DNA from 3 places in the Roseobacter litoralis Och 149 genome. Region 2 is predicted to be linked to each of the others. Evidence: riboswitches for the same ligand, from Rfam matches in the RefSeq annotation. Region 2 holds a riboswitch; each other region holds the start of a gene.
What was found. Region 2 has a riboswitch for cobalamin ahead of RLO149_RS03025 (DUF1636 family protein). Riboswitches for the same ligand answer to the same signal wherever they lie in the genome.
Positions count from the first base shown of each region.

Region 1: it holds a riboswitch for cobalamin, as region 2 does, so the genes downstream of both, RLO149_RS19730 (energy-coupling factor ABC transporter permease) here and RLO149_RS03025 (DUF1636 family protein) in region 2, are expected to answer to the same signal.
Region 3: it holds a riboswitch for cobalamin, as region 2 does, so the genes downstream of both, RLO149_RS13045 (DUF1636 family protein) here and RLO149_RS03025 (DUF1636 family protein) in region 2, are expected to answer to the same signal.

Region 1 is NC_015730.1:4,104,010-4,114,735, forward strand. It holds gene RLO149_RS19685 (bile acid:sodium symporter) at 1-618, opposite strand, end outside; gene RLO149_RS19690 (AMP-binding protein) at 624-2,345, opposite strand; gene RLO149_RS19695 (ring-cleaving dioxygenase) at 2,561-3,478, shown strand; gene RLO149_RS19700 (alpha/beta hydrolase) at 3,489-4,142, shown strand; gene RLO149_RS19705 (ABC transporter ATP-binding protein) at 4,144-4,830, opposite strand; gene RLO149_RS19710 (ABC transporter ATP-binding protein) at 4,827-5,576, opposite strand; gene RLO149_RS19715 (branched-chain amino acid ABC transporter permease) at 5,569-6,552, opposite strand; gene RLO149_RS19720 (branched-chain amino acid ABC transporter permease) at 6,549-7,469, opposite strand; gene RLO149_RS19725 (ABC transporter substrate-binding protein) at 7,521-8,657, opposite strand; cobalamin riboswitch at 8,942-9,093, shown strand; gene RLO149_RS19730 (energy-coupling factor ABC transporter permease) at 9,145-9,825, shown strand; gene RLO149_RS19735 (NUDIX domain-containing protein) at 9,895-10,437, opposite strand; gene RLO149_RS19740 (cupin domain-containing protein) at 10,661-10,726, shown strand, end outside.
Region 2 is NC_015730.1:640,512-651,237, forward strand. It holds gene RLO149_RS03005 (MarC family protein) at 1-246, shown strand, start outside; gene RLO149_RS03010 (endonuclease/exonuclease/phosphatase family protein) at 341-1,024, shown strand; gene cls (cardiolipin synthase) at 1,021-2,451, shown strand; gene RLO149_RS03020 (acetate/propionate family kinase) at 2,477-3,628, opposite strand; cobalamin riboswitch at 3,927-4,122, shown strand; gene RLO149_RS03025 (DUF1636 family protein) at 4,213-4,590, shown strand; gene cobW (cobalamin biosynthesis protein CobW) at 4,583-5,638, shown strand; gene cobN (cobaltochelatase subunit CobN) at 5,645-8,911, shown strand; gene RLO149_RS03040 (precorrin-3B synthase) at 8,908-10,062, shown strand; gene RLO149_RS03045 (precorrin-8X methylmutase) at 10,065-10,694, shown strand; gene RLO149_RS03050 (precorrin-2 C(20)-methyltransferase) at 10,691-10,726, shown strand, end outside.
Region 3 is NC_015730.1:2,743,881-2,754,606, reverse strand. It holds gene carB (carbamoyl-phosphate synthase large subunit) at 1-836, opposite strand, end outside; gene RLO149_RS13075 (alpha/beta fold hydrolase) at 934-1,689, opposite strand; gene RLO149_RS13070 (hypothetical protein) at 1,765-2,139, shown strand; gene RLO149_RS13065 (ArsR/SmtB family transcription factor) at 2,408-2,722, shown strand; gene RLO149_RS13060 (permease) at 2,777-3,829, shown strand; gene RLO149_RS13055 (HlyD family secretion protein) at 3,926-5,161, opposite strand; gene RLO149_RS13050 (hypothetical protein) at 5,154-5,579, opposite strand; cobalamin riboswitch at 5,739-5,958, shown strand; gene RLO149_RS13045 (DUF1636 family protein) at 6,063-6,467, shown strand; gene RLO149_RS13040 (ABC transporter ATP-binding protein) at 6,464-7,246, shown strand; gene RLO149_RS13035 (ABC transporter substrate-binding protein) at 7,259-8,200, shown strand; gene RLO149_RS13030 (FecCD family ABC transporter permease) at 8,206-9,252, shown strand; gene RLO149_RS13025 (hypothetical protein) at 9,650-10,576, shown strand; gene RLO149_RS13020 (hypothetical protein) at 10,594-10,726, shown strand, end outside.

The DNA of each region.
Region 1 (10,726 bases), 1.0 Mb from region 2:
CCCGAAAACACCCAATGCGATGGATGCGAAATAGGTCGCCGCGCTGGTTTCCAGCAGGAATTGCCAATTGCGCGGTATCCAGCTGACGATGAGGAACAGAATAAAGAACAGCGCCAGAGCAGAGCCGAAAAACTCCGTCACAGCCCCGACATTCGCGCTGATCTTGCGCAGCACCATGCCGATCGCCACGGGAACGAGCAGCAGGACCAAAGTGGCGATGATATTTTCGCGCGGAATCTCAAGATCAAGCGCCGTTGCGTAAACCAGCAACACAATCGGGATCATGATCACGCCTGTCACCGTCGACGTTACCGTCATCAAGACCGAGAGCGCCAGATTACCTTTGGAGAAATAGGTGAAGATGTTCGACGTTGTGCCCCCCGGCATGCACGACATGATCAATATGCCAATCGCAATAGCGGGCGGGACATTCAGCAGGGTCGCCAGCAAAAAGCCGATCAGGGGCATAAACCCATATTGCGCGATCACGCCGATGGCGAGGCCATAGGGTCGCCGCAAGGCCAGATAAAAATCGCGCGGCGTCAGCGACGCCCCCATCCCCAGCATGATCACGAAAATCATCAACGCGAGGATCGCCTGTTCAAATGCTCCGACCATGCCCGTTACTCCTGCGCCTGATGCGCGATCTCGGTCGCGCGCAGGTCTTTTCTGAGGATTTTTCCGACGTTGGATTTCGGCAGTTCATCGCGAAACTCGACCCGTCTGGGGATTTTATAGGCGGTCAGATGCGCCTTGCAATGGGTGCGGATGTCAGCCTCCGACAGGCTGGGGTCTCGTCTGACGATAAAGGCTTTGACCGCCTCCCCGGTTGCGTCATCGGGGACGCCGATCACCGCCGCCTCAACAATCGCAGGATGGGTTGCGAGGCATTCCTCGATCTCATTGGGGTAGACGTTGAATCCGGACACCACCACCATGTCTTTCTTGCGGTCCACAATAGTGAAATAGCCATCGGCATCCATGACGCCGATGTCGCCGGTCAGGAACCAGCCGTCTTTCATCACCGCCGCGGTTTCCTCGGGCTTGTTCCAATAGCCGGCCATGATCTGCGGCCCCTTCGCTGCAATCTCTCCGGATTGGCCGACGGGGACTTCGTGGCCGTCATCATCAAGGCAGGCTACCAAGGTGGACGGCACAGGCACGCCGATGGTGCCACTGCGCTTTTTACCCAAGGGCTCAAAGGTCAAGGCGGGTGATGTTTCGGTCAGGCCATACCCCTGAACCACTGGTTTTCCGGTAATCTCCTGCCAGCGTTCTTCGACCGCCGTTTGCAGCGCCATACCGCCAGCAGAGGCGAATTTCAGATGTTTGGGCGGGCTGTCCGTGAACCAGACCTCATTCGTCAAGCCGTTGAACAGGGTGTTCACACCGCTCATCCACGTGATCTTGTAATTCTCCATCGCGCGTTTCAGGCTGGCCAGCGGGCGCGGGTTCGGGATCAGGATGTTGCGCGCGCCCAGCCAGTAAAACCCGAGCAAATTTACCGTGAACGCAAAGATATGATACATCGGCAAAGCTGTCAGGGCGATCTCTTTGCCCTTCTCCACGCCGGAGATCAGCTCCATCACCTGTTCCATGTTCATGATCAGATTGGCATGGGTCAGCATCGCGCCCTTGGCCACGCCGGTCGTCCCACCGGTGTATTGCAGGCAGGCGATGTCGTCAGGCTGCACATTGCGCCGATAGGCATAAACCTCGATCTTTTCGGACTGCATATGCACCCGACCCGCCGCAATAGCATCGGGAAGACGAATATGCGGCACCTCAATGGGTTTCACCGATTTGTCCCAGTGCTTTTGCACCAGCCCGATGATCCACTTTGGCAGGGTCGGCAAAAACTCCGCGACCCGCGTAACAATGATATTCGGGATCGGATGACCGCGCGTCGCTTGCGGGATTTTGTCGGCGAACATATCCACGATGATCAGGGCGTGGGGTTCTGCGTCCACGAATTGTTTTGCCATCTCGTCCGCTGTGTACAGCGGGTTCACATTGACCAGAACACACCCCGCTTTCAGGATCCCAAAGGCCGCGATTGGAAAGCTGAGGCAATTGGGCATCTGCAACGCGACGCGATCACCCTGCTGCAACCCGGCGACCTCGCGCAGGTACACCGCAAAGGCGTCAGACATCTGGTCCACCTGCTCAAACGTCAAAGTTCCGTTCATGCCGTTGGGCATGCAGGCGGTGAAGGCCGGGGCCTTGCCATAGGTATTGGCGACGGAATGCACCAGATCGCCAATGGTTCGGTACGATGCCTCGGGCAGGTCCGGACGCACGTCCACACCATAAAATGCCGTCCATGGCCGCTCATGCGCAGTCATCGAATCCTCCTCCCCAAGAAATCCTTGAAAAGGACGTACCCGCAGGACGACCCCTTGTCGAATACGACCCTACGGCCAATCCGCAGTTTCGCAGGCTTTGCAGTAATTTCCGTGCATCTGTGCAAAGTTAAACAGGATATATGCGTATTTCGCGCTTATTTGCACAAAACAAGATGCTATCTAGGCACCAACGCAAACACATTCAGGAGACTGACATGGATAAGAAACGCATGAACGGCCTGCATCACGTCACTGCAATCAGCGGCCCCCCGCAGGCAAATGCAGACTTTTTCACCAAGGTCATGCAACAGCGTCTGGTGAAAAAGACCGTCAATTTTGACGATCCGGGCACGTATCATTTGTACTACGGCAACGAAACGGCTGATCCCGGCACGATCCTGACGTTCTTCCCCTTTGTAAATGCAGGTCCCGGGCGCGCCGGTCCCGGTATGGCGTCTGCCTATGCATACGCTGTGGGTCAGCGCGGGTTTGATACCTGGATGGAACGTCTGGCGCTTGAGGCCATCGATTTTGATGGCCCCGCGGAACGGTTTGGCAGCAGGGTTATCAAAGTTTCGGACCCGGATGGGGCCAAGGTCGAACTTGTTGAAGTAGAAGGCGATGACCGCCCCACGCTGGACGGCTTTCATTCTGTGACTTTGCAACTGGACGATATGGAGCCGACGCAGCGGTTGCTGACGGACATCATGGGCTATGACGAGGTCGCGCATGAAACCAAGAACGGCGAAGAGCGTCTGCGTTTGCAACTGCCCGGCGACGTGCGTGGCGGCGTTGTTGATCTGATGCGCTCGGATGTACCTTCCATCGGGCGTCAGGGTGCGGGCAGCATCCATCACGTGGCCTTTCGCGCGCTGGATGACGAGGATCAATTGGATTGGCGCGAACGCTTGGTGAGCGCGGGCATGGACGTCACACCCGTGATCGACCGGCAGTATTTCAACGCGATCTATTTTCGCGAACCCGGCGGTGTCCTTTTCGAAATTGCAACGGACCCACCCGGGTTTACCCGCGATGAAGACCTCGCGCATCTGGGTCAGTCCCTGCAGCTGCCCGCACAATACGAAAGCGCGCGCGACCGGATCGAGCGGACCCTGCCCCCGCTTGTGGCCTGAGGGGAGCGCGATGCTACACGCCGGGCAGAACCCTCGGGCGGCGTCCTTTGGCCTCGTGCTTTTGCACGGGCGCGGGGCCGGGGCGTCGGATATCATCGGTTTGGGCGAAGCTTTGGCTTTGCCCGACCTTGCGCTGATCGCGCCCGAAGCGCCGGGGCGGTCATGGTGGCCAACGAGCTTTCTCGCACCCTCAGATCAAATGGAACCCTATGCGCAGGCCGGTCTGTCGCAGGTCGATGCCGCCATCAGAACCCTGAGCGAAAGTGGCCTGCCCCGAAAACGGATCGGGGTGCTCGGCTTCAGTCAGGGTGCTTGTCTGGCCGCTGAATATCTGGCGCGGCGCGGCACGGGGTTGGGCTTTGGTTTTATACTGTCAGGTGGCCTGATCGGAACAGCGGATGCCGGCACAGGCCCTGATGCCGCGCTGTACGGGTTTGGCGACAAAGTCCTGAACTACGATACCAATCTGGCAGGCACGCAGATCGACATGAGCTGCCACGCAGAGGATCCGCATATTCCCCACCGGCGCTTTGCGGATAGTGCGGCGCGCTTGCAACAGGCCGGCGCGAACGTTTCGGCGCGGACCAAACCGGGTCAGGGCCATGGGATCGACGAAGCCGATATCGCCAAAGTGCGTAAACTGCTGAATGTGACACCAGCGTAAATCAGACGCCGATATACCGCGTGCTGATGTCCGGCGTGAGGTCGGTCATGGCACCGGACCAGACGGTGGTTCCGCGTTCCAGTATGGTTGCACGTTCGCAAATGCGTGACAGCTCACCAAGCGATTTGTCGATCAGGATAATCGACATGCCCGTGGACCGTTTCAGTTCCGTGAGGGCCGCCCAGATCTCTTGCCGCACAAGGGGGGCCAAGCCTTCGGTTGCCTCATCCAGAATGAGCAGCCGGGGGTTTGTCATAAGGGCGCGCGCGATCGCCACCATCTGTTGCTCGCCACCCGAAAGCGTTGCGGCTTTTTGCTCCTTGCGTTCTGCAAGCCGGGGAAACAGTTCTGCAACCGTCTCGAATGTCCAGTGACCGGGGCGTGCTGCCGCAGACAGGTTTTCCGACACCGTCAGTGACGAAAAACAGCGCCGCCCCTCAGGCACCAGACCGATACCCAGCCGCGCGGCGCGATGGCTGGGCAAGCGCGACAGATCTCGCCCATCAAACTCCAACGTGCCGCGTGTCGGCACCATCCTGCAAATCGCCTTGACGGTGGTGCTTTTGCCCATCCCGTTGCGCCCCATCAGCGCCATGACCTCGCCCGGCTGCAAGCTCAGATCGACACCGAAAAGCGCGGGGCTGACCCCGTAAGATGCCTCGACATTGCGCAGCGTCAAAAGCGTCATGCCTCACCGCCTAAGTAAGCGTCGCGTACGGCTTTGCTGGCGCGTATCTCTGCCACGGTGCCGGTCTCGATCACCTTGCCATAGACCAGAACGCTGATCCGGTCGGCCAGCGCAAAAACAGCATCCATGTCATGCTCGACCAATAAAATCGGGGCATCCGCGCGCAGACTGTCCAGAAAGCCGGTCAATTGCTTGGACCCTTCCGACCCAAGGCCCGCCATAGGTTCATCCATCACAAAGGCTTTGGGTTGCAGGCTCAGCGCGACCGCGACTTCCAATTGGCGGCGCTGCCCGTGGCTGAGTTCCGCGGTGCGTTTGGCACGGGCATCCGTCAGGCCGACACGCGCCAACGCGGCCTCGGCCCTGTCACGCAGCGCATCATCTTTCAAGGCGGGTCGCAGGAATTGCCATGGGCGACCCATCGCCCCCAATGCGCCCAGCATGACGTTTTGCAACACGCTGTCTTCCATCGCCAGTGCAGATATCTGAAACGTGCGCCCAAGCCCTGCCCGCGCGCGCAGTCGCGTCGGTTCCTGTGTCACGTCTCGGCCCAGAAATTCGATGCGCCCGCGATCAGGCGTCAGCCCACCGCAGATCTGCGCAATCAACGTGGATTTCCCTGCGCCATTGGGTCCGATCACCGCATGGATTTCACCCGCGCGCAGATCAAGCGTGACATCATCGGTTGCGGTCAACGCGCCGAAACTCTTGCTGAGGTTATGGGTGGCAAGCACAGGGTCAGTCATCCAGCCGCCCCCGCCCGCACAACAGACCGATGATCCCGCCACGGGCGAACAAGACGATGACCAGCAAAAGCGCCCCGAGATAGATGTGCCAGTAGTTGCTGAGGCCACCGAGTATGTGTTCAAGCATGACAAACAACACCGCGCCAACCACCGGACCAAAGAGCCGCGCAACACCGCCGAGGATGACAAAAATCATTATCTCACCGGACATCTGCCAGCTGAACATCGTCGGGCTGACAAAGCGGTTGAGGTCAGCAAAAAGCGCGCCCGCCAAACCCGTGATCACGCCCGAAATCACAAAGGCGACCAGCTTGAGGCGCACAGGGTCCATCCCCACGGTCTCAACCCGGGTCGGCACCTGACGCGCGGCGTTCAGCGCAAGCCCAAAGGGTGATTTGATCAGCCGCGCGTTGATAAAAAGCACGATGCACAGGATCACGAAACACAGGGCGAAAAAGTGGATCGGGACCAATGTGTTCAGCCCCGGAAAATCGTTCCTGACGTAGATGGATAGTCCATCCTCGCCGCCGTATTCCGCCCACGAAATGGCGAAATAGTAGAACATCTGCCCAAAGGCGAGGGTGATCATGATGAAATACACACCCGCCGTGCGCAGCGACAAAAGCCCGATCACGAGGGCCGCGACACCTGCGCTGATCATCGCCACCAGCCAGATCACAGGCATGGATTTTGTGCCCTCAATCAGGAACGGCCATTCCATCACGGGGGTGAATGTCTGCGCATGATGGGCAAGGATACCCATCGCATAGCCGCCCAGACCAAAGAACACCGCATGCCCGAGGCTCACCAGACCACCCCAACCCAGTGCGATGTTGAGACCAACAGCGGCCAGCGCGAAGATCACCGCGCGCGTGGCCAGCGTGATCGTGAAGGGTTCATCCACCAGCAGCGCCCAGATCGGCACGGCGCACAGGCCGATCAGCACGACACTATTGACCCCACGTTCAGAAATCACGCGCGCGCCCCATATAGCCCCGTGGGTCGCCAGATCAGCACGGCGCCCATCAAAATGTAAATCGCCATGGAGGCCAACGCCGACCCCGCCGACGTGGCAGTGGAAGCATCGGTAAAGAGCTTGAACAGCTCAGGCAGGAAAATACCGCCCAACGTGTCCGTCAGGCCCACCAGCAAAGCACCGACAAATGCCCCCTTGATAGAGCCGATACCCCCGATCACGATGACCACAAACGCGAGGATCAGCACGGGTTCGCCCATGCCGACCTGCACGGATTGGATCGCCCCGACCAGTGCGCCCGCCAGCCCGGCCAACGCCGCGCCAAGTGCAAACACCAGCGTGTAAAGACGCGAGATATCCACCCCGAGGGCCGCGATCATCTCGCGGTCATTCTCGCCCGCCCTGATCTGAACACCGATGCGCGTGCGGTTAATGAGCAAAGCAAGCCCCAACCCCACGCCAAGCCCCACGGCAATCAGAACAAGCCGATACAGCGGATATTGAATGCCACCCGGCAGGGACACAGGCCCCGATACGGCATCAGGAATATCCAAAAACAGCGGAAAAGAACCGAAGACCCACCGCGTTCCTTCTGAAAAGATCAGGATCAGCGCAAATGTGGCCAGCACCTGATCAAGGTGATCCGTGGCATAAAGCCTGCGGATGACAACCGTTTCGATCAACACGCCCGCCATCGCAGCAGCGGCCATCGCGGCGATCAGTGCAAGCAGGAACGACCCCGTCAGCCCGGCCACAGCCGCCGCCGCAAAAGCCCCGATCATATAGAGCGATCCGTGCGCAAGGTTGATCAGCCCCATGACGCCAAAGATCAGCGTCAGGCCAGCCGCCATCAAAAACAGCATCACGCCGAATTGCAGACCGTTCAGGACCTGTTCAATGATCAGAATTGTGGACATGGTTATATATACCGGTCCGGGTGCAAGGTCACACCCGGACCAAGGCGTTGCTTACATCTTGCACTCAGCCGCATAGGCATCTGCATGGTCTTCAAGGGCAACGCCGATGATCTTGTTGGTAAAGACATCGCCTTCCTTGATGACCTCGCGGGCATAGATATCCTGAATGGGGTGGTGGTTGGACCCAAAGGCAAAGTCACCGCGTGTGCTGTCGAAATTCGCCGCCTTGAGTGCTGCGCGGAAGGCATCCGCATCCGCAGGGCTGGCCGTTGCGAGCGCAGAGATCAGCAGGTTTGCCGTGTCAAACCCTTGGCTGGCATAGAGTGACGGCAAACGCCCGTATTCCGCCTGAAATGTCTCGACAAAGGCGGCATTGGTCGGGTTGTCGATGTCCTTGCTCCACTGCGATGTGTTCACCACACCAAGGGCTGCATCACCGACAGCCTGCAGGATGCCCTGATCAAAGGAAAACGCAGGACCAACCACGGGGATATCAATGCCACTGTCGGCATATTGCTTGAGGAATGAAATCCCCATGCCACCGGGCAGGAAAAAGAACACGGAATCTGCCCCGGACGCGCGGATCTGCGCAATCTCGGCGGCGTAATCGGTTTGACCCAGTTTGGTGAACAACTCCCCAGCTAATTCACCGCCAAAGGTTCGCTTGTAGCCCGTCAGCGCATCCTGACCGGCGGGATAGTTCGGCGCGAGGATAAAGCTGTTGGAATAGCCCGCAGAAGTGGCATAGGCACCAGCGGCCTCGTGCAGGTTATCGTTTTGCCACGCGACGTTGAAATAGTTCGGATGGCATCCCTTACCCGCCAGTGCGGATGGACCCGCATTGGGCGACAGGTAAAACTTGCCCTGTGCGACAGTCGCCGGAACAACAGCCATCGCGAGGTTCGACCAGATGATCCCGGTCATCACATCGACCTTTTCGGACTGGATCATTTTATCGGCCAGTTGCACGGCGATATCGGGTTTGCGCTGGTCGTCTTCGATCACGACCTCGATGTCGTCACGGCCCGACTGCTTCACCGCGAGCATGAAGCCGTCGCGCACGTCGATACCAAGCCCGGCGCCACCGCCCGAAAGGGTCGTGATCATGCCGACCTTGACGCCTTCTGCCGATACGCCGCCTGCCATTGCAGCCAATGCCGCAGACAGAATGAGTGATTTCACCTTCATCTTGATTTCCCCTGTTTTTCCCGGGTGGTTTTTGGTCGTCTGACGCATCGCATCCACCCCTGCAACTGCGTCGATTGTTCATATCCCGCAAGACTTGAGCAGAAACAACAGGGATTTGCCAGCCACCGCAGGACAGAATTGGCCAAAAACTGCGCGCACGACTGCGAACGTGAGATGAAACTGCGTGCACCGACCCCATCCTGCCATGCACACACGTTTCCCAAGAACACGTCATATCCAGATATTCAAAGGTCGCACACAGGCTTGTCTTGCGTTTCTATTCGCGTAAGGTCTGTTGAGATGGCGGCCTCTGAGAACGGGCCTTAATTGGGAACCGGGTGCAAGACCCGGACTGCCCCCGCAACTGTAAGCAGCGAAAACGGCCAGAGCGCCAAAAGCTGCAAGTCAGGATACCAACCATCATTCTGCAACTGCCGGAACATTCCGGCCATATAAATGCGTCGGGTGGACGCGAAAGGAAGTAAACATGCATATCGAACCGGGCGTCGTGGACGGCGCAAAAATGGTACTGGCCTATGGGACGGCGGCTGCTGCTGCGGGCTATTCCCTCAAACTGATCAATGATGATCTCAAGACCCATTCGGTGGTCTCCTTTGCCCTGCGCTCCGTGATTGCCGCGATCGGGGTGTTTATCTTCTTTGAGATTTTTCCGCATTTCGCGGTCGGTATCTCGGAAGTGCACATCATTCTGGGCACGACGCTGTTTCTGCTGCTTGGGTCTGGTCCGGCCGCGCTTGGCCTTGCGGGCGGTCTGGCGATCCAAGGCTTGTTTTTCGCACCTTCCGATGTGCCAATGTATTTCGTCAATGTCTCGACGCTGCTGTTCCCGCTTTTTGCGGTGGACGCGCTGGCCAAACGGGTCATTCCGCAGACAACGGCCTATGTCGATCTGCGCTACATGGATGTGCTGAAAATGTCGGCTGTCTATCAGGGTGGCGTTGTCGCCTGGGTGGCCTTCTGGGCGATCTACGGGCAAGGCGTCGGGGCCGACAACCTCTCGGCGGTGACAAGCTTTGGCGTGGCCTATCTGCTGGTCATCCTGATCGAACCCTTGGCCGATCTGGCAGCGCTTGCCGGTGCCAAGGGCCTGCGCGCAATGACCGACCGGGGCATCTTTACGCACCGTCTGCATAACGCGGCCACATAACAATGCCTTTGGACCGTGGCGCAACGGCGCGCCGCGGTCCCGTCTCTGCGCTGACCTGTTGCGCGGTTTCTATCCATGTTCAGAAATAGCCAGCAACCCAAGTGCCGCGATGGTTGGGGCATCCTTGATCTGCCCAGAGCGGATCATGTCATGTATCGCCTCAAGACTGAACGACGCGGTTTGCATATCCTGTTCTTCTTTGTCGCGATTTACGCGCCCCTCTTGCAGACCGGTTGCCAGAAACGCGTGAAAGCCCTGATTTGAAAACCCATATGCTTCGAAAAGATGCCCCAATCTGGTGAGGGAGTGTGCAAGATAACCGGTCTCCTCCTCCAACTCGGCAAGGGCGACCTTTTCCGGGTCCGTGCCCGGTCTGGTTTCCCATGACCCTTGCGGAAATTCCCAATAACGCCCGCCCACCGGATAGCGAAACTGCTGCACCAGCTGAAACCGCCCATCTGCATGCTGCGGGACAATCAGGACAAAGTCATCCTTGTCAACGACGCCGTAAATCCCGTCTGATCCATCAGGGAAAGTCACCACATCCTCATGGACTTTCATCCATCTGTTTTCGTAAACGGTGCGGCGTGACTGCCTTTTTATATCACTCATCGCAACACTCCCCTTCAGGTGCATATGCCATATCTTGAACCGGCCTTGCGGGCAGTGATTTGAAATCCGGCACACTCAGGTCTTTCCAATAGATCACACCCGCGATTTGATCCTGCCCGACGCGGCAGCCGACATGCAACGTCAAACGATAGCGTGATCGCCAATTGCAATTTCACCGCCTCATGGTAGGCAAAGTCTGATCACACCTGACCCGGAGCCATCCATGGATTTGCATGCTGACTTTTCGCAACGTGTTGTTGTTCATTCTGACAAGGTTGAGTGGCGCGCC
Region 2 (10,726 bases):
ATCGCCACACTGATCATTTATGCCGGACACACGACGGGCCTCAATACCATGCTCGCCCTTGGTGGGATCGTCGGCGTCATCCTGACCTTATTGTTCGTTGTGCTCTTTTTTGCATCCTTTTTCGGTAAGGTTCTCAGCGATACGATGCGTGTGATTATGACACGGCTCATGGGAATGACCTTGTTGGCCATTGCGGTCGAAATGATTGTTGCGGGGGGCAAGGCCGTGCTTCCCGGGTTGGCCTGATGCTGCGGACGGTATCTGCGGGTTCATACGGGCAACGTTTTTTAGTGACTGGCGGCGAAGGAACCGAGTTTACAGTGAAACCGAAGTCCAAACTGTGAAAATTGCAAGCTACAACATTCGAAAGGCTGTTGGTCTCGACTGGCGGCGTGACCCGGAGCGGGTCGCGGATGTTCTGCTTGAGATCGACGCGGATGTTGTTGTTTTACAAGAGGCTGACCGCAGAACCGGCACGCGGGCAGGGGTGCTGCCGATCGAACGGTTGGAAAGTGAACTGGGTTATCTGTTGCCTGACTTTTCCATCCGCGCGCTCAGCCACGGGTGGCACGGGAACACGATACTGTTGCGATCCCACTATGACAGCCACGCCGCGCGCCGCATTGATCTGCCGTCGATTGATCCGCGCGGGGCTGTCTCTGTGCAGATCGCTGACCCCTGTGTTGAGATTATCGGCGTGCACCTTGGCCTGACACCGGGGACGCGGCGCAAACAGGTTGATGTGCTCAGGCAGGTTTTGCAGGGTCAAACCCATCCCGTGATACTTGCCGGGGATTTCAACGAATGGAACCTCAAGCGGCTTGATTTTGGCTCAGATGCGCAGATCGTCTCACCGGGTCTGAGCTTTCACGCCGCCCGTCCCAGAGCGGCGCTTGATCTGTTTGTGCTTGGCCCCGGTCTGCGCGTTGTGTCTTCGCATGTGCACAAGTCTACACTTGCGGTACGCGCGTCAGATCACCTACCAATTGTGATCACCGTGGATTTCACAAAGGCCGAGCCATGACCTTGCTTTTGCTGGCGCACTTTATGATCGTTACTGCTTTCACGGTGCGCATTCTGTTGCGCGATGACCTGTCGCCGCCTGCGCGGCTGGCGTGGTTTATCATTCTCGCCGTTGTCCCTTATGTTGGCAGCGGGCTTTACTTTCTGTTTGGTGAGGTTGACCTCGGCCATCACGCGGAAAAGCGGCACAAACAGGTTTTTGATGAAATACGACCACAGGCAGGCGTGATCTTTGGCGACTCGGGGGGCTGCGAGGCCCTGATCGACCCCTACTACCAATCCGCATTCCGCTACGCGAGTTCTATCAACGGGTTCTTTCCCATGGCAGGTAATCAGGCGGAATTGATGGCGGATGAACGTGCCACCAATGCCGCCATGATCGCCGATATTGATCGCGCCCAAAGCCACGTACATGTGCTGTATTACATCTGGCTGACGGACGGCACCGGCACTGAGGTGGCGCAAGCCTTAATGCGCGCGTCTAAACGCGGGGTGACATGTCGTGCCATGGCCGACGGGCTGGGATCGCGCGCGCTGATCAGATCGCCGCTGTGGACGCAGATGAAAGAGGCAGGCGTTCAGGTCGCCGTGACACTGCCGCTCAACCGCCCCATCCTCACACTGCTGACCAGCCGGATAGATTTGCGCAACCACCGCAAGATCACCGTCATTGATGGCGAGATCACCTATTGCGGCAGCCGCAACTGTGCCGATCCGGAGTTTCTGCCAAAGGCCCGGTTTGGGCCATGGGTGGACATCATGCTGCGCTTTCAGGGGCCCGTGGTTGCGCAGAACCAATTGCTGTTCATCAGCGATTGGATGCAGGCCACCGGCGAAGCATTCGATCCCGGTGCCTTGAAGGTCGAGTGTCTTTCCCCCGGCTTCCCGGCCCATGCAATCGGGGATGGCCCGACAGAACGCAACGGCGCAACACCGCAGTTGTTTTCCAGCCTTTTCAACTGCGCGCAGAGCACGATAACGCTGACCACACCTTATTTCGTGCCGGATGCGACGGTTCTGGATGCGCTCTGTGCAGCGGCTCATCGCGGCGTGCGTGTAACGCTGATCTTTCCGCAAAAGAATGACAGCTGGATCGTGGCCGCCGCCAGCCGCGGCTATTATCGCAGGCTGCTGTCATCCGGGTGTCATATCCACGAGTTCAAAGCGGGGCTGCTCCATGCCAAGACGCTGACAATAGACGATAAAGTGACGCTGATCGGCTCCTCCAATCTGGATTTGCGCAGTTTCGATCTGAACTATGAAAACAACGTGCTTTTGCAGGACGCCCGCATCACGCAAGCGGTCTGTGACAGGCAGGCCGGGTATATCGCGCAATCCGATCCTGTGCTGCTTGAAGCGGTGCGCACATGGCCCCGACACGAACGCATCTGGCACAATGTCATCGCCACCATCGGCCCCGTGTTGTGATTGATCCGGCCCAAGGCGTCATGCCCTATGATATTGCCGCATGAACCGCGCGCGCGATGATGCGTTCCTCATCCGTCGGGATGACCATCACGCGTGTTGATCCCGTGCCGATATCGCGCGCATTGCGCTGGTTTTGCTTTGGGTCAACCGTAATGTTCAGGTACTCCAGCCCCTCAACGATGCGGCTGCGGATAGGGGCTGCGTTTTCCCCGATGCCCCCGCAGAAGATCAGCGCATCAATCCCCCCCAGCACCGCCGTCAGCGCCCCGATTTCGCGCCGGGCGCGGAATACGTAGTAGTCGATTGCTTCGCGCGCCTGCGGATCATCCGAGGCCAGTAGTTCGCGCATATCGCTGGTGATCCCCGACAGGCCCAACAGCCCGCTTTTAGAATAGAGCATCTCCATCACTTCAAGGGGGGCCATGCCCTTTTGCGTGAGCAGATACAGCACCACACCGGGGTCGATCTGGCCGCAGCGGGTGCCCATGGGCAAACCATCCAATGCCGAAAATCCCATGGTGGACCCGACGCTTTTTCCGTTGGTAATCGCACACATAGACGCCCCGTTGCCCAGATGCGCAATCACCAGCCGCCCTTTGTGCAGGTCGGGGTAGGTGGTTTTGATGACCCCAGTGATGTATTCATAGCTGACCCCGTGAAACCCGTAGCGCCGCACACCTTCGTCATAAAAGGCGCGCGGCAGGGCAAAGGTGTCATTGACCCACGGATGGCCCCGGTGAAACGCCGTGTCAAAACACCCGATCTGAACAGAATCCGGAAAGGCCGCGCGCGCCGCTTCAACCCCGGCCAGGTTATGGGGCTGATGGAGCGGTGCGAGCGGGTTGAACCGGGCAAGCGCCGCCATCACATCGCCGGTCAGCAGCGTGGGTTTCGTAAAATCCGTGCCGCCATGCACAATCCTGTGGCCCACCCCGTGGATGGGCAACCCGGTTATATGCGGTGCCAGCGCCTTGATAACATGATCCAGCGCGGCAGCGGGCGTGGGGGCCGATACCTTCTGTTTGGTTTTTCCCTCGCTGGTGTTCAGGATCAACAGCGCGTTGTCGCCAATTTCATCGACTTGACCGTAGAGCAGCATCTGGGGTTCCGGCGCATCCCGGTAAAGCCCGAATTTCAGCGATGACGAGCCGGTGTTTAATGTGAGGATACCGCTCATGTGGCGGCGACCCGGCGGAACAAAGCGACGATTGCGCGATACGAAACGCGCATGTGCATCCGATCCGCGCGGCTTGTCAGTGTGTTTGGCACATGGCCTCCGAATGTGGGGCCGGCGGTCTGAACACCGGCGTGTTTTCTGATGGTTATAGTTGCAGCCTCGTGATCCGCTGTCACGCGGGTATCTGGCGGCACCCTGTGGCGTGGTGAAACACGCGTACTTTACCGCCAGTTGGCCAATCAGAAAGCGATAATCGCCGGACAAGGCGGTGCGCCATTGACTTCCCACGCCATCGCTGGAAAATGCAGGGCACGATGGTTGTTCCGGTTCAGGCCGGGACATAAAAGGGAACGCGGTGAAATGCCGTGGCTGCCCCCGCAACTGTAAGCGAAGAGTGCCTCTGTCGCACGCCACTGACCGAAAGACGGGTTGGGAAGGCAAAAGAGGCGCGGTGACCCGCGAGCCAGGAGACCTGCCATCACAAACGCAACATAAGACCGGGCGGGGTGCTCCGGAAAGGAATGATATGATGACGGCACATGCTGTTTTAACGGACAATGATGTAACCTGCACTGGCCGCCCCCATGGGTGAGCGCACAGAGATACTGGTGTGCATCAAATGCAAACGCGGCACCGACGTCACCGACGACGGCGAACGTCCGGGCCAGCGCTTGTTTGATGAATTGCAATCGCGCGGTCTGCCCGAGGGGCTGGAACTGCGGGCGGTGGAATGTTTGCAAAACTGCGATTCCGGGTGTTCCGTCGCGCTGCGGGGGGGCGGGGCCAAATGGACCTATCTGTACGGAAACCTGCATGAGGCGTCGCATCTGGACACGCTGATAGAGGGGGCCGCCCTTTATCATGAGACCAGTGATGGTCTGATCCCGTGGCGCACCCGCCCGGAACATTTCAAACGTAACTGTATCGCGCGCATACCGCCGCTGGAGGACAACAATGGCTGATCTTGCAAAACTTCCCGTCACGGTGATCACCGGGTTTCTCGGCTCCGGGAAAACCACGCTGATTTCGCACCTGATCCAGAACCCCGGCGGCAAACGTCTGGCGGTTGTGGTGAATGAATTTGGCGATGTGGGCGTGGATGGTGAAATCCTCAAAGGCTGTGCGATCCCGGATTGCCCGGCAGAAAACATCATGGAACTTGCGAACGGCTGCATCTGCTGCACAGTCGCGGATGATTTCATCCCGACCATCGAAGCGCTCATGGCGTTGGAGCCGCGCCCGGAGCACATCGTGATTGAAACCTCCGGCCTTGCCCTGCCGAAACCGCTGCTCAAGGCGTTTGACTGGCCGGATATCCGTTCGAAAATCACGGTGGATGGCGTCATCGCGCTGGCCGATGCCGAGGCTGTGGCCGCGGGCCGCTTTGCGTCGAATGTGGCGGCGGTGGATGCGCAGCGCCTTGCGGATGAAAGCCTTGATCATGACACGCCCTTGTCCGAGGTCTTTGAAGACCAGATTTCCTGCGCGGATATTATCCTGCTGACCAAGCCCGATCTGGCCGGTGCCGAAGGCGTGGCCAAAGCCAAAGAGGAAATCGCCGCGCGCAGCCCGCGCCCGATCCCGGTGATTGAGGTTGCTGAAGGGCTGATTGACCCGCGCGTCATTCTGGGGCTGGAGGCCGCTGCCGAAGACGATATGGACGCGCGCCCCTCGCATCATGATGGGCATGATGATCACGAACATGACGATTTTGAATCCATCGTGGTGGAGATTCCCGAAGTGTCCGATCCGGCCGAACTGGTTGCCCGCATCGAGGTTTTGGCCAAGGAGCAGAATATCCTGCGCGTCAAAGGCTATGCCTCCGTTGTCGGTAAACCTATGCGGCTCTTGGTGCAGGCGGTGGGCGCGCGCGTGCGCCATCAGTTTGACCGCCCCTGGGCCGAAAATGAACCGCGCCGGGGCCGGTTGGTCGTGATCGCTGAACATGATGATGTGAGCTATGAGGCGGTGCAATCCGTGTTGGTCCCTGTCCCTGCGGCTGCCGAGTAACCTGCCATGCATGTCGTCTTTCGCGAAAGCCATGGTCTGGAAGAGACGGAAACGCCAACCGATCTGGGGCAGACGCCCGCCGATCTGGTTGTGCTCAGCCTGTCTGATTCAGACCTCGGTGCTTTGGCGCAGGCGTGGCGCAAGGGGGGTGGGCCCGAGGGCCGGCTGCCCGGCTTGCGACTGGCCAATATCACGGCGCTGAAACACCCGCTGTCGGTCGATACCTATGTCGAACAAACGCTGTGCAGCGCAAAGGGTATTCTTATTCGGCTGATTGGCGGTGTGCCCTACTGGCCCTATGGCCTGCAGCAGATCGAGGCTCTGGCGCGGGCCAAGGGCATTGCGCTGGCCGTGCTGCCTGCGGACGGGCGCACGGATACGCGCCTTGATGCGGTCTCGACCTTGCCGGTGTCCACATTGCGTCAGTTGCAAAAGCTTTGTGATACCGGTGGTGTGGTTGCATGGCAGGCGGCACTGGCGCAGATGGCGCTGGCCTCGGGGCTTTATGCAGGGCCTGTGCGCGGGGCCAAGACGTTGCCCTCGGTCGGGGGCTGGACGCCTGAGCACGATGTGACCTGTCCGGTTCTGGCCAAGGAGGCCACGGAGCCGCTGGTGCTTGTCGTCTTTTACCGCTCGTTTCTGGTGGCCGCCGATCTGGCACCGATTGAACAGGTCTTTGCCGCGCTGCGCGCCAAGGGGTTTGCCGTGATGGGGCTGTTTGCACCCTCGCTCAAGGCTCCGGGTGCTGCGGAATGGTTGACCCGTCAGGTGGCCCATCTCAGCCCCGCTGCAATCGTCAATGCGACGTCATTTTCCGGGCAAGGCACGCGCGGCGCCTCGCCGCTGGACGCAGGTGACGTGCCGGTTTTCCAGATGGCGCTGGCCACCTCGCGGCAGGCGGCATGGGCCGAAGCAGAACGCGGGTTGTCCCCCGCTGATCTGGCTATGCATGTGGTGCTGCCAGAAGTTGATGGACGGCTGTTCGCCGGTGTCGCCTCTTTCAAGGAGCCGCAAAAGAGGGACGCGGATTTGCAATATTCGCGCTTTGTGCACCGCCCCCACGCTGAGCGGATCATGGCAATCGCGGATCGGGTGGCGGCTTGGGTCCATCTGGCGTCCAAACCCGCCAGTGAACGCCGCATAGCATTGGTGATGTCCACCTACCCGGGGCGCGAGTGGAACCTCGCGCATGCTGTGGGGATGGACGCGCTTGGCTCTGCCTCCGCGATCCTTGAGGATTTGGCAGGTGCGGGCTACGCGACCGACGGGCACGTTACCGCGCAGGATTTTGAGAGCGCCGACCAACTGCTCGATGCGCGTGACTATCAGGCGCTGCTGGCCAATCTGCCACAGAGCCTGCGCGACGATCTCACGATAGCATGGGACGATCCGCCTGAAGGTGTCGCGATTGCGATGCCGGCCGTGCGGCGTGGCAATGTCTGGATCGCGCTACAACCAGAGCGTGGCACACCGCAGAAACGCGATCAAGAATACCACGACCTGTCGCGTGTCCCGCGCCATGAATATGTGGCGTTCTATCTGTGGCTGCGCACGCAGGTGGATGCCATCGTTCACATCGGGGCGCATGGCACGCTGGAATGGTTGCCGGGCAAGTCGGTCGCCCTGTCCAACGCATGCTGGCCGGATGCGCTGACCGGGGCGACGCCGGTCATTTATCCCTTTATCGTGAATGACCCCGGCGAGGCGGCACAAGCCAAGCGCCGCATCGGGGCTGTGACGCTGGGGCATATACCGCCGCCCCTGCGCCCCACTGCGACGCCGCTGCGGCTGGTACGGCTTGAAGCTTTGCTGGATGAATTTTCCAATGCGGACGGGCTTGATCCGCGCCGCCGCGATCTGTTGCAGGAGAATATCCGTGATGAGGCGCAGGCGCTGGGTGTGGAACATGAATTGGGGTTGGATGGCGTGTCCTGCGCGGCGGAGGCCATCACGCGCATCGACCGCTTTGTCTGTGACATCAAGGACAGCCAGTTCGGGGATGGTTTGCATATCTGGGGCCGCGCGCCGCAGGTGGATACCACTTTTGATGCGAGCCTTTCCGCGCGATGCGAGAGTGCAGCCCTCTTGGCGGCGCTGGATGGCAAACGCATCGCGGGCGGCCCGTCCGGATCGCCCTACCGGGGGCGGCTTGATGTGCTGCCCACCGGACGCAACCTTTATACCATAGACCAACGCTCCGTTCCGACGCGGGCGGCTTACGAACAGGGGCGCAGGCTTGCGGATGAGTTCGTGCGCAGACATCTGCAGGACGAAGGCGACTGGCCGCGCAGCCTGATCGTGGATCTCTGGGGGTCGGCCACCATGCGCACGGCAGGTGAAGAGTTCGCGATGGCGCTGTGCCTGCTGGGTGCGCGCCCGGTCTGGGATGAAGGGTCCGAGCGTGTGTCAGGCATCGAGGTGCTGCCGATCACCGAATTGGACCGCCCGCGCGTGGATGTGACCTTACGTGTTTCCGGACTGTTTCGCGACGTGTTCCCGACACTTACAGCGCTGTTTTCGCAAGCGGTGCGCGCCTTGGCCGCCCGCGATGAAGCGCCCGACTGGAACCCCTACGCAGGGGCTGACACCACGCGCGTTTTCGGCCCGGCACCGGGCAGTTTCGGCGTCGCCATGGGGGCCCATATCGGTGATTATTCCGAGGCAGCCAAACTGGCGGCAGGCGAAGCTTGGCTGGCCACCTCAAGCTGGGCGCTCGACGGGGATAAAGTGCAGCAAGACGCCGCTGGTATCAAGGCGCGGGTCAGCAAGGCGACTGCGTTTCTGCACTTTCAGGACTTGCCGGAAACCGATGTGCTGCTGGCCGAAGACTACGCCACCCATGAGGCAGGGTTCGCCGCCGCCAAATCCGTCACCGGTGGGCGCGCAGCACTCTACCATATGGATGCGACCGATTTCGAAAACCCGCGCACCCGCACCCTGACCGAAGAGATTGCCCGTGTGGTTCATGCGCGCGCCACGCAACCGGATTGGATTGCGGGCATGCAGCGGCATGGCTTTCGCGGGGCGGCGGAAATCGCCACGACACTGGAAAACATGGCTGCCTTTGCCCAGCTTGCCGATGTGGTGCCGGGACATCTATTCGATCTCTATTTCGACGCCACATTGGGCGATGCGGATGTCACGGCCTTTCTGGCAGATGCGAACCCTGCGGCGTTGGCCGCCATGCGGGACCGGTTTGCAGCGCTGCACGCGGCGGGTCTGTGGAAATCGCGGCGCAATTCGATCCTCGCGTCGCTGGAGGCGGCGGAATGAACCGCGCAGCCTCTGCGAAGGCTCCCCGCGTCAAGGGATGGTGCCCGGGCGCGCATCGCCCGATGGCCTCGGGCGACGGGCTGGTTGTGCGCGTGCGTCCTCAGATGAGCCGTCTGGATCGCACCCAAGCCTGCAGGCTGGCCGAGCTTGCGATCGGCTATGGCAATGGCGTGATTGATCTGACCTCGCGGGGCAACCTGCAGATCAGGGGCGTGGATCAGGACCGGCACGGTGCACTACTGGAAGCGCTTATGGATGCGCACCTTTTGGATGCCACAGCAGAGGATGAGGCGCGCAGGAATATCCTCACGACGCCTTTCTGGGGGCAGGATGGCCTCACCGAAAACCTGTATCCGAGGATCGTGGCAGGCTTGCGGGCCTTGCCGAACTTGCCCGCCAAAATGGGGATTGTCCTTGATACAGGTGCGCAGCCGCTGTTGTCTTTGGCCTCGGGTGATTTCAGGTTCGAACGTGGCGCACAAACAGCTTTGATCCTGCGCGCGGATGGTGCCGTGACGGGTATGGAAATAAGCCCGGACACGGCGCTGTCCGCGCTTGCTGATCTTGCGCAGTGGTTTGTCGACAGCGGCGGTGCTCAGGCAGGCCGCATGCGCCGCCACTTGGAAAGAAACGCGCTGCCGGACGGTTTTCAGGGCCATGCGCCGCGTCGCACTGGCACGACACCGCAACCGGGTCCTTGCCCTGAGGGATACCTTTTGGGTGCGGGTTTCGGGGCGGTGGATGCACGCGGGTTGATCGGTTTGTTCGCGGATGACGCAGTCGTAGGGCTGCGCTGCACGCCGTGGCGGCTGTTCCTGCTCGAAGGGGCCTCAAAGGTCGCAACCGACTGTTTCGTCACGAAACCCGGTGCGCATATCCTGAATGTCCATGCATGCCCCGGTGCGCCGCTTTGTGAACAGGGCGAAATCGAAACCCGGGCCTTGGCCGAGGCACTTGCCACCCGCATGCCCAAGGGACAAAGCCTGCATGTGTCGGGCTGCGCGAAGGGCTGCGCGCATGCCGGGCCTGCGGATGTCACTCTGGTCGGCGCGGACGGTAAATTCGATCTTGTCAGGCATGACGCTGCATGGGATGAGCCGTCTGCGCGCGGATTGTCCATAGATGATGTTTTCAAGGAACTGACACAGTAGCCATGCCTTACCAATATGAAAAAGATGGGGCGGCCATCTATCTGGAAAGCTTCGCAACCATTCGTGCCGAAGCGGCGTTGGAGCGTTTTGCACCCGACGAAGAGCAAGTCGTCGTGCGCATGATCCACGCTGCAGGTTTGGTGGGCTTGGAAGAGCATGTGAAAGTTGCCCCCGGCATGGTCGCAGCGGCGCGGGATGCGTTGATGCGGGGTGCGCCGATTTTTTGCGATGCCTATATGGTGAGCGAAGGGGTGACACGCAAACGCCTGCCCGCCGATAACGATGTGATCTGCACCCTGCGGGATGCCCGGGTGCCGGACATGGCCGCAAGACTTGGCACAACGCGTTCGGCTGCAGCGCTTGAGCTTTGGCGGGACCGTCTGGAGGGCGCGGTTGTGGCGATCGGCAATGCGCCAACCGCGCTGTTTCACCTGCTGGAGATGCTCGAAGATCCGGACTGCCCACGGCCTGCGGCGATCATCGGCTGCCCCGTCGGGTTTGTCGGCGCAAGAGAGAGCAAAGACGCGTTATGGGCGGCGAACCCGGTGCCATCGATCATTGTCGAGGGTCGTCTGGGCGGCAGCGCCATCACCGTCGCGGCCATCAATGCCATCGCGAGTCGCGCGGAATGACCGGCGTATTATATGGCGTCGGTTTGGGTCCC
Region 3 (10,726 bases), 2.1 Mb from region 2:
TTGCGCATGATCTGGTACTCTTTGTCCGTCAACGTGAGGGCAGGGGCCACGGTGATACTGTCGCCGGTGTGCACGCCCATCGGGTCCACATTCTCGATGGAACAGACGATGATGGCGTTGTCGGCAGTGTCGCGCACCACCTCCATCTCGAACTCTTTCCAGCCCAAAAGGCTTTCGTCCACAAGGATTTGGCCGACGGGTGATGCATCCATGCCCGAACGGCAGATTGCTTCATAGTCGTCGCGGTTATACGCCACGCCGCCGCCTGTGCCGCCCATCGTAAAGGCGGGGCGGATGATCGCGGGCAAGCCGACCTCTTCAAGGATTTCAAGCGCCAGACGCACGCCTTCCGCCAGATCTTTCTTGCCTTTGGCATCCTTGGGGGCGGTGACGATCGCGGCTTTGGGGTTTTCGATACCCAGCCGGTCCATCGCCTCGCGGAACAGCTTACGGTCTTCTGCCATTTCGATGGCTTCGCGTTTCGCCCCGATCATCTCGACGTTGAACTTGTCCAAAACGCCCATTTCTTCGAGCGCCAGTGACGTGTTCAATCCCGTTTGCCCGCCCATGGTGGGCAGCAGCGCATCGGGACGCTCTTTTTCGATGATTTTGGCGACCATTTCGGGGGTGATCGGTTCGATGTAGGTAGCGTCCGCCAGTTCGGGGTCGGTCATGATCGTCGCGGGGTTGGAATTCACGAGGATTACGCGGTAGCCTTCTTCTTTCAGCGCCTTGCAGGCTTGCGCACCTGAATAGTCGAATTCACAGGCTTGACCGATCACGATAGGGCCGGCACCGATTATCATGATGGAGTTGATGTCGGTTCTTTTCGGCATGATCGGGCCCCCAGTTTCAAGAACGCCGTGTGCGTTCAAATTGTTCTGCGTTATAGGCAAGCCGGGCTGCGGTGCAAGGGGGAAAGGCGTTTGCGGATCAGCCGACGAAAAAGCTGCGCACGGCCGCTTCGAATTCACGCGGTTTGTCGGCATGCAACCAGTGGCCCGCACCCCGCAGTTTTGCAAACTTTGCACGCGGAAAAAGTGTTTTGATCAAAGTACGGTGCTGTGGCTGCACATACTCCGACGTTGCCCCGCTCAGGAAAAGGGTCGGGCTCTCGAAAGGACCATCAAGCTGCGGGAAAGACATGATCTTATCCATATCGTTTTCCAGCGTCTCCAGATTGAGCCGCCATCTTTTTTCGGCCAGATCAAGCGACTGCGTGAAAAAACTGCACAGCGCAGGCTCAACCCCAAGCTCTGCCAATTGCGCCTCTGCATCCGATCGGCGCGCCACCTTTGTCAGATCGACCGCTTTCATGGCGTGAATAAACGGCAGTTGACTGTGCGTGTAAGTTACTGGCGCGATGTCGGCGATGATCATGCGGCTCACAATGTCCGGACGCGTCAGCGCCAGCGTCATTACCGCTTTACCACCCATTGAGTGACCGACCAGCTGCATGGGATCGCCCAGATTATCGATTGTTTCGGCAAGATCCGCGGCCATTTCGGGATAGCTGTGCGTATCCGTGTGCGGGCTGAAGCCGTGGTTGCGCAGATCAACCGTATAAACACGAAAACTGTCCGAAAGCCGTTTGGCGATCACACCCCAGTTGCGCGCAGAGCCGTAAAGGCCATGGACAATCATCACGGCGGGGGCGGTTGCTGCGCCAAATTCGTTCACGTTCAACATGGCCAAGGGCTAGCGGATTTTGTTGCGCTCTGCCAGAACCATTCCCTGTAAGATACCCCGACAGAGAGGCGAGTGATGCAGGAAGCCGAGCAAATTGCAGAAAAGGTCAAAGCGCTGCGTGATCTTTTTCGGGTACACATGGGTATCAGAGCGCCGACCTTGGCAAGGGCTGCGCATCGGGCCCGGCGACAATTACCGCAAAGCCTGCGCGCCAAGGCCAAAATGCTGGCCGAAGCCGAGACCATGGCACTTAACCCGAAACTGGCACGGCGGCTCGACATGGGGGCGTTGGACAGCGCTTATGTGGAACTTGCCGACCATCTGGAGGCTATTGATCTTGCGGACAAACGGTGGGGTCGTCTGTTGAATATGCTTGCGGGTATCGTGCTGAACCTGCTGATCTTTGGTGGATTGGCTTTGTTGTTCCTGTGGTGGCAAGGTCTTGTGTGACGACACGGCGCATCGCACGGGTTGGCTGTCAGGCGGTGGCACAACTTGCTTTTTGCATTCGGTATCACTGCAAGACCGTGCAAAACCTTGCGCCCGCCCCACAGGGATCAATGCGATACGCCTATGTATCTAAAAGACACTGGGGGCGCGCGCAGCAAGGACGCCGCGTCGTCGCGCAAAGGGCTGCTTTCATCACCTTGTGAATTTTAAAGCGTACCAAGACAGAGAAACTAATTTACAAAACTAGTTTTATGGTTATGATGTGTGCATGGATATAAACGAATCTGTCGCCACCGCTCTTGCGGCCTTGGGCCATGCCACACGTCTTTCGGTGTTTCGACTGCTCGTGCGCGCCGGTGATGAGGGTCTGAACGTCGGCGAAATCGGCCACCATCTGAACATGGCGCCGTCAACTCTGGCGCATCATCTTAAGGCCTTGGTGGATGCGGGACTGGTCAGGCAAGAACGACAGGGACGCCAGATTGTGAACAGTGTAAAATACGATGCCATGCACCAGATCGTGTCTTTCCTGACATCGGAATGCTGCATCGGCGTCAAACTCACCCAGGAGGATGCTGCATGAATACAGGTAGCATTTTTCAAACCCAAAAGAAACGATAAATCTAAGGATATCGCTATGACTGAACTTGCGCTGAGTGTTCGATCCTGGGCAGCTGATTTGGTTCACAGATTGTGGGGTGAAGAAAGAGTTTGGTTGGTTTCTGCCAGCCTTCTCGTTGTTTTGTTTCTGATTGCGCCGGAACAGGGCGCGACCAGCGCCGCCTTTGCGGCTCAAAACCTCATCAATGTGGCGCCGTTCCTTGTTTTGTCTATTGGGATTGCCGCTTATGCAGGCGCGACCGGGGCGGACGGTCTGATTGCTCGTGCGTTCACCGGGTCACCGCTTGTCATGATCGTCATTGCCGCACTTGCCGGTGGCTTATCCCCTTTTTGTTCCTGCGGTGTCATCCCGCTGATCGCAGCGCTCTTGGCGATGGGCGTGCCACTGGCGGCGGTAATGGCATTCTGGCTGGCGTCTCCGGTAATGGACCCTTCGATGTTTGTGCTGACAACGGGCGTTATTGGGCTTGAGTTCGCGATTGCCAAAACAATGGCTGCCGTGGGCTTGGGTATCGCGGGCGGGGCAGTAGTTCACATCATGAGCAAGGCAGGCGGGCTGACAAATCCCCTGCGCGAGGGGGTCGGGAATGGCGGATGCTGCGGTTCCTCGGTGCGCGCACCAAAAGACGTGGTCTGGAAATTCTGGCATGACGACGAACGGATGTCGAAGTTCTGGCGGGAGGGGATAAAGACCACCTTGTTCCTCGCCAAATGGCTGACCCTTGCGTTTTTGCTGGAGAGCCTGATGCTGGCGTGGCTTCCTGCGGATCTTGTTGCGCAGACGCTCGGCGGCTCCGGACTTGCGCCCATCGCGGTTGCGACAGTGGTTGGTGTACCGGCCTATCTCAACGGTTATGCAGCGCTCCCCCTCGTGGGCGGTCTGATTGAGCAGGGTATGGCGCCGGGGGCAGGGCTTGCCTTTCTGGTGGCGGGTGGGGTGACATCGTTACCGGCGGCCATTGCCGTCTGGGCATTGGTCAAGCGGCGTGTCTTCTTCCTTTATGTCGGGATCGCGCTGACCGGGTCCTTTGTCGCGGGACTGCTCTTTCATATATGGACGTCGTTTTAAGGGTCCGGGCGCATCGGCGGCGCAAGGGCATGCGGCACTGAACGCCAAAGGCAGCACGAAACAACTCAGAGCAGTCTGTTTTTGCTCTGAGTTGGATCAATGGCCGCCGCTGAACACAAGGGTCTGCACCGGCATCAGCAACAGCCTGAGCCGCAGCCCCGCCGCATGGACGACACCAATGGTATCGATTACATGCAGCGCTATTTTATGCGGGGTGCTCAAGCTCTCATCCTCGAGCCGTTCATGATTGTCGGTGTAGACATTCGCGATACAGTTACTGCCCGGCGGCAGCGCCTCGGCGGTCCCGTCATAGAGAGGTTCCAGATACACCATGATGCTGCCCGGCTGCTGGTTGTTTTGTGGATCCAGAAGCCGGTCGCTGGGTCGGACCTGCCCGGACGGGATCACATCCTGAACCGCCACGACCACCATCGGAATGACGGTGAAGGGCTTGGTCATGCAACCGATTTCACCAATCATACCCGGCTTGATGACCTGCGCGGCCATTTGGTTGAAACCTGCCTGAAAGCGGCTTCGCCCAGACGTCACGGGCACCAGCACGCCTGCCGGTCGCAGGACCGGGCTGATATAGTCGCCAACCTGCAGGCTGAGTTGCTCAACCCGACCGGTCACACCCGCATAGACCACGGTTTTTTCCAGTTCGGCGTTGGCCGCATCAAACTGTGCCAGCGCGTTATCTTTCTGCGCCGGTATCAGGGAATCGATCCGTTCCTGCGTCTCGGCCTGTTGCGCGATGGCGGCATCACGCTGCGCTGAGCGTTGCGCGACAAGGTTTTCAAAGCGGTCGATTTCAGCAAGGCGCACGGCGGTCGAACCCTGATCGCGCAGGGTCACGTTGCGCTCTAATTCCTCTTCCGCCTGCCTCAGGGCCGCGGTGGCCCCGGCGATAGATGCAATCGCTTCGGTCAAATCGGTTTGCGCCACTTTCAAGGACGCATCAGCCTCAGCAATCATTGCCTTTGCGGCTTCGACCTGTGCGCGTTGCGAGTGATCTTCCAACCGGAATATCGGCTGGCCGAGGTTCACCAATTCGTTGTTCTTGACGTAGATTTCCAATACCCGGCCCCCGGCCTGCGGCAATATCGTGACGGTGCGAAAATAGGACACAACGGAATTTGTGGCCGGGTGAAAATAAAACAGCGTCGTAATCACGGTGAGTGCCATGATCGCGCATCCGGTTATGCCCCACCTGAGTTCATACCAGACACTGAAGAGGTTGATTTCGATGCCTATTCTCTTGCCCTGTCGGAACCGGCGGTAAAGATAATCGGGCAAGATCGTGAACAGCGCGCAGATCAGTGTCTCAAGCATCAGAGGTTTCTTTCGGGGTCGGCGTCACCGGCGTTTCGCTGTTTTGGGATGTTTGCGCGTTGGGCGCCGCATCGCGCGACCCGTTTCGATCAATCGCATCGGCAATGGCGCGCAGCGGGCTGCTGAAATCGGGAAACTGGAAACCGGCCACAAGGATCGCGGCCACCCAGAACAGCCCGTTATGCGTAAACAGGGCAAGCAAGGACAAGATTCCAACCAGTTGGAACTGCGGGTGGTTCGATTTATGCGCCAGCTTTTCCGGGATCGCATGCAGCGTGAAATAGGCCACACCGATCAGGATTACGACACCAACCGTAAAAATGACCATGAAAGTAAAAAGGTAATCACTGCCGTCAGCCGCCGCTACATATTTGGGAATATGCCCGGTCGCCATGGGGTGAAGCGTTGCAGGTTCCATGCGTTCTCCAAAGTGGTACCACAGACGCAGACCTCTTCGGGCCCAAGATACCAGAACCTACATAGCGAGAAATCTGCTGGCATTGCAATGCCGCGTCTCGGGTTGCCCGCACGACACGGTAACCCGCACAGAGTTTCGCTTGACGCGGGTCGGAATCTCGGGGAAGGGTTGGGAGATGGTGTTCGGCAAGTCAAAAGCAAACCGGACTGAAAAGGGAATACGGTGCGGCGTTCGTAACAGACGCCAAATCCGTGACTGCCCCCGCAACTGTAAGCGGCGAGCGACCCCGATGATCACCACTGGATGCATCCGCATCCGGGAAGGATCGGGCAAGCTGCGACCCGCGAGTCAGGAGACCTGCCATCATTGATGTAACTTCAACCCGGGCGGGGTGTCCGGACAGGAGGTCATGATGGATTTACGGGCCAACCCGTTGAAAAGTACATGTCCCAAAGTGCACCCTGCGCAATCGCGGAGGGCGACATGGGAACACCGACACATAGAATAACAATCTGCACATCCTGCCGACATAAAGGCACCGACTGTAAACCGGGCTATGAGCTGATTGCCAGACTGCGCGCGGCGATTGCTGCTGCGGGTGACAGCGTCACCGAAGAGTTCGAGATTTCCGGCGTTGCCTGTATGGCAGGCTGTGATCGCCCCTGCACGGTTGCCTATCACGGAACGCGCAAGGCGACCTATCTTTTTGGCGATATAGAGCCGGATACGGATATTGGCGATCTGGTCAGTTTTGCACGTGATTACGCACTGCTGGAGGACGGGTGGTGTTCGTCGGTTGATCGTCCCGGCAAATTACGCAAAACCACGCTTGCGCGCGTGCCTGCGGCCATCATTGCGCTGGAAGACAGCGATGTGCGTGTCTCATGAACGCCACGGACCTCGTCGCGGAGAACATCAGCTGGGCGCCGCGCCGCAAAGAGCCGCTCTTGCTGCAACCGACCAGCTTTCGCGCCGCACCCGGCAGCGTGATGGGTGTTGTCGGCCCAAATGGGGCGGGTAAATCCACGCTGTTGCGTCTGCTCTACCGGTATCAGGCGCCGCTGAGTGGCCAAATCAGGATCGGTGGAGACGACATCTGGTCGATCCCACCGCGCGCCGCTGCGCGAAAGGTTGCGGCGGTTTTGCAGGAACAGCCGTCGTCCTTTGGACTGACAGTGCGCGAAATCGTGACGCTGGGTCGCGCACCGCACCGCCTTGGTTTTGCCACCGCAGGCGCGAAAGATGCGCAGATCGTCGAGGTTGCGCTTGATACGCTGAACCTGAGCGATTTGGCAGATCGGGACCTCGCCAACCTGTCGGGCGGTGAACGCCAGCGGGTCATGGTGGCCCGCGCCCTAGCGCAAGAGCCTCAGGTGCTGGTGCTGGATGAGCCGACCAACCATCTGGACATCCGCCATCAGCTTGAGGTGCTCGCCCTCATTCGCGCGCTGGATGTGACGATTATCGTCTCTCTGCACGATTTGAATGTCGCGGCGGATGTCTGCGATACCATTCTGCTGCTCGAAAACGGACATACGCGTGGCGTGGGGCCGCCTGATGCGGTGCTCACTGCGCATAGTGTTTCGAACGTATTTGCGGTTGAGGCGCGCGCAGAACAGCTTAGTCCGAGCAAGACCAAACACTTATCCTTCCACCTTCCGCATTAAGGCAAGCACACGATGAAGCCGACACGTATACTTTCTTCCCTGTTTATGATCCTGATGGGCACCGGCCCGCTGGCGCAGACAACGGTGCAAAGCTGCAACCGAACCGTCACCTTCGACGCGCCGCCGAAGGCTGCGATTTCCAACGACGTCAACCTGACTGAGATGATGCTGGTCCTTGGGCTGGCGGACCGGATGGTGGGCTATACCGGTATCTCCGGCTGGAAAACGCTGGACGCGGAGATGACGGCGGGTGTCGAAGCCCTGCCCGAATTATCCGCCAAATACCCCAGCAAGGAAGTGCTGATCGGGGCGGATGCTGATTTCTTCTTTGCAGGTTGGAACTACGGCATGAAAGTGGGCGGTGAAGTGACGCCCGAGACGTTGGAGCCCTTTGGCATCAAGGTCTACGAGCTTACCGAAAGCTGCATTCACATCGGTGAGAAAGCCGCCGTCAGCATGGAAGATATGTATGCCGACCTGCTGAACCTTGGCGCGATCTTTGACGTATCCGAAAAGGCGGAGGCACTGGTGGCAGGCTACCGCGCGGAACTGGACAGCTTCACCGCGTCATTGTCGCCCCTCAGCACCCCGCCGCGCGTATTTGTCTATGACAGCGGCGAAGACGTGCCCTTTACCGCCGGGCGCTATGCGATGCCGAATGCGCTGATCGAGGCTGCAGGTGGGGTCAATATCATGAACGGTCTGGAGAAAAGCTGGGCGACGGTTGGATGGGAAACCGTTGTCGAGCGTAACCCCGAAGTGATCGTTATCGTCAACTACGGCGATGTCACGGCGGCGCAAAAACGCGCGTTCATGATGTCCAATCCTGCTTTTGCACAGCTTGATGCGGTCAGGAACGACCGTTTCGTAACGCTGGAATATGTCGAGGCGACACCGGGTCCACGCAACATCGCCGCCGTCAAAACGCTTGCTGCGGCTTTACGGGCGGAGTGAACCCTATGGCAAAGACCGCAGCAGCACGATCCGGGCAGTCTGCGGTCTATCCTGTCGCAATGATGTGCGGTTGGATCCTTTTGCTGCTATCGCTGACGATGGCGGTCAGCATTGGCGCTGTTTCGATCCCCTTTTCGACAGTCTGGGGGGTGGTGTTGAATAATACAATTGACACGTCTTTTGTCGGCGATTGGTCAACAGGACGCGAAGCGATTGTTTGGGACATCCGGTTTCCACGCGCTTTGCTGGCCTGTTTCGTCGGCGCGGGGCTGGCGATGGTGGGCGCAAGTCTGCAGGCCGTCACGCGCAACCCGCTTGCAGATCCGCATCTGTTGGGGATTTCTGCGGGCGGGGCTTTTGGCGCCATTCTTGCGCTGCTCCACACCGGATTGTTCCTTGGGCTGCTGACGGTGCCTCTGTTGGCCTTTGCGGGGGCCTTGGGCGCGACGCTGCTGGTACTGGCAGTCTCGCAATTCGCCGCGGCAACCAGTGCGGACAGGCTTGTGCTTGCCGGGGTTGCCGTATCATTCATCGTGATGTCGATGGCAAATGTGCTGATTTTCCTTGGTGACCCGCGCGCGACCCATACGGTTGTGTTCTGGATGCTTGGGGGCTTGGGGTTGGCGCAATGGAACCAGCTTATCTTTCCGCTGATCATTCTGGTTTTCTGTGGCGTCTATCTGCGGATCAATGCGGGTAACCTCAATGCAATGACAGTCGGGGATGAAACCGCGGCAACGCTGGGCCTGAACGTGGCACGCTTTCGCTTGTCGATCTTTTTCATCGGCGCGTTGATCACGGGGGTGATGGTCGCGTTTTCCGGCATCATCGGTTTTGTCGGACTGATGGTGCCCCACATCGTGCGGTTGATCGTTGGCGGGGATTACGCGCGCGTTTTGCCAGCGTCGGCCTTGCTGGGGGCTGTATTTCTGCTTTGGGCGGATATTGTCGCACGCACGGTCATGGCCCCTGAGGACATGCCGATCGGTATCGTCACCGGTCTTGCAGGCGGCACCTTTTTTGTCTGGTTGTTGCGCCGCAGACAACGCTGAGGTTACCGTCCGAAATATAGCCGGGCCGCTTGGACGCGCTGCAAACCTGGCCGCGTCTTAGACATTCACCGCAATGGATTAAAACCTGTGGCTGAAACGCCCAAAGGCTATTTTTCTCGGCGATGCCGGCCGTAATTGTCGGAAAATGTCAGGTCCTTCAGGGCAAAAATGCTGAAATTCAAGCATAGCGTGTCGACAGATCAAAATTGTATTGTTAGTCTTCTCGCTATTGTAGAAGTGAATTTGGACTAAAAAGACCTTTTCAGCGCCAGCCCCGGCGCCTGTGGACGGCAGGCGCCAGGGGGCCACCGCGCTGATTTCTCGTGCATTTGTTGCGGTTTTCTTGAGCCGCAAAGACAAGGCGCATTTTGATGAAGTTTGCAGAACTGGACACATCATGACACTTCGATCGATCTGGCCGGTGATGGCGTTGGCGGTTGTTGCTGGATGTTCATCGCCAGTGTACCGCGGCTCTGTCGCGTCTTTTGGCGAGGCGACGGAAGCGGCCGCGCAGGCGCAGACCAAACGGCTCGGTACGTTGACAGAAAACCAGATTTCCGACATTCGCGGCGACCTCGCACAAGATGGGGTTTTTCTGGCCTATGCACCGGAATGTGCCTTGCTTGCCGTGCCGGGGTCTTCGATTGAGGATTGCAAGGTGGTGCGGCGCGACGGTGCGCCAATAGAAAACCCTGAAAGCTTTGCCTCCATCGCGGCGCTCAACAAGGCCATGGGGGAATATGGCGCGAACCTTGCGGCCCTTGCGGCCGATGCAGCACAAGACGGCGCCGCGTTCAACACGTCGTTGACCAACCTTGCAGTGTCCGTCGAGGGCCTAAGCTCGGCGCTGGGCGGGGCAGGGACAAAAGATCAGTTCGAAGCGGTGGGGGCGGCATTCGGGGGCATTGGCACCGCCACATTTGCAGGTGCGCGCACCGCCAAGCTGCGCGAGATTATCGTGGCGGTCGATCCGCAAATTCAGCAGGCCACCGGGTTGCTCAGTGCTGCCTCGGAAGCGCTGACCCTGAGCGAAGTCACCACATCCCTGCAGCGTGTGGAACGTGCGGAACGTGCGCTCGCGGCGGCCTATGCCAACAATGCATCAACGCGCGATGTGCAGCGTTTGCAGGACAGGCTTTTTGATGAGGTGGCGGCGCTGAAACGCAGCGCGGCGGCCAGAGATGCATATGCCAATATCGGCCAGACACATGCCAAACTGGCCAAGGCATCCCGAGACAGCGCCAGCAAAGAGGATTTGCAAGGCTCGATTGTGGAGTTGTCCAAGCTGGTCAAGCTCCTTTCGGAGTCCGCCGACCCATTTTGATGACAAAGGAATGTTAGATGTCCAAAGCGCGTTTAAGCAACTGGGGTTCCTGGCAACAAACCCGTAATGCCATTGCGGTGAACCTTGGTTACAATATCGAATCCCGAAACCGCCAGACACCGGGTTCAGCAGCGGAACAAGAGTTCTCCG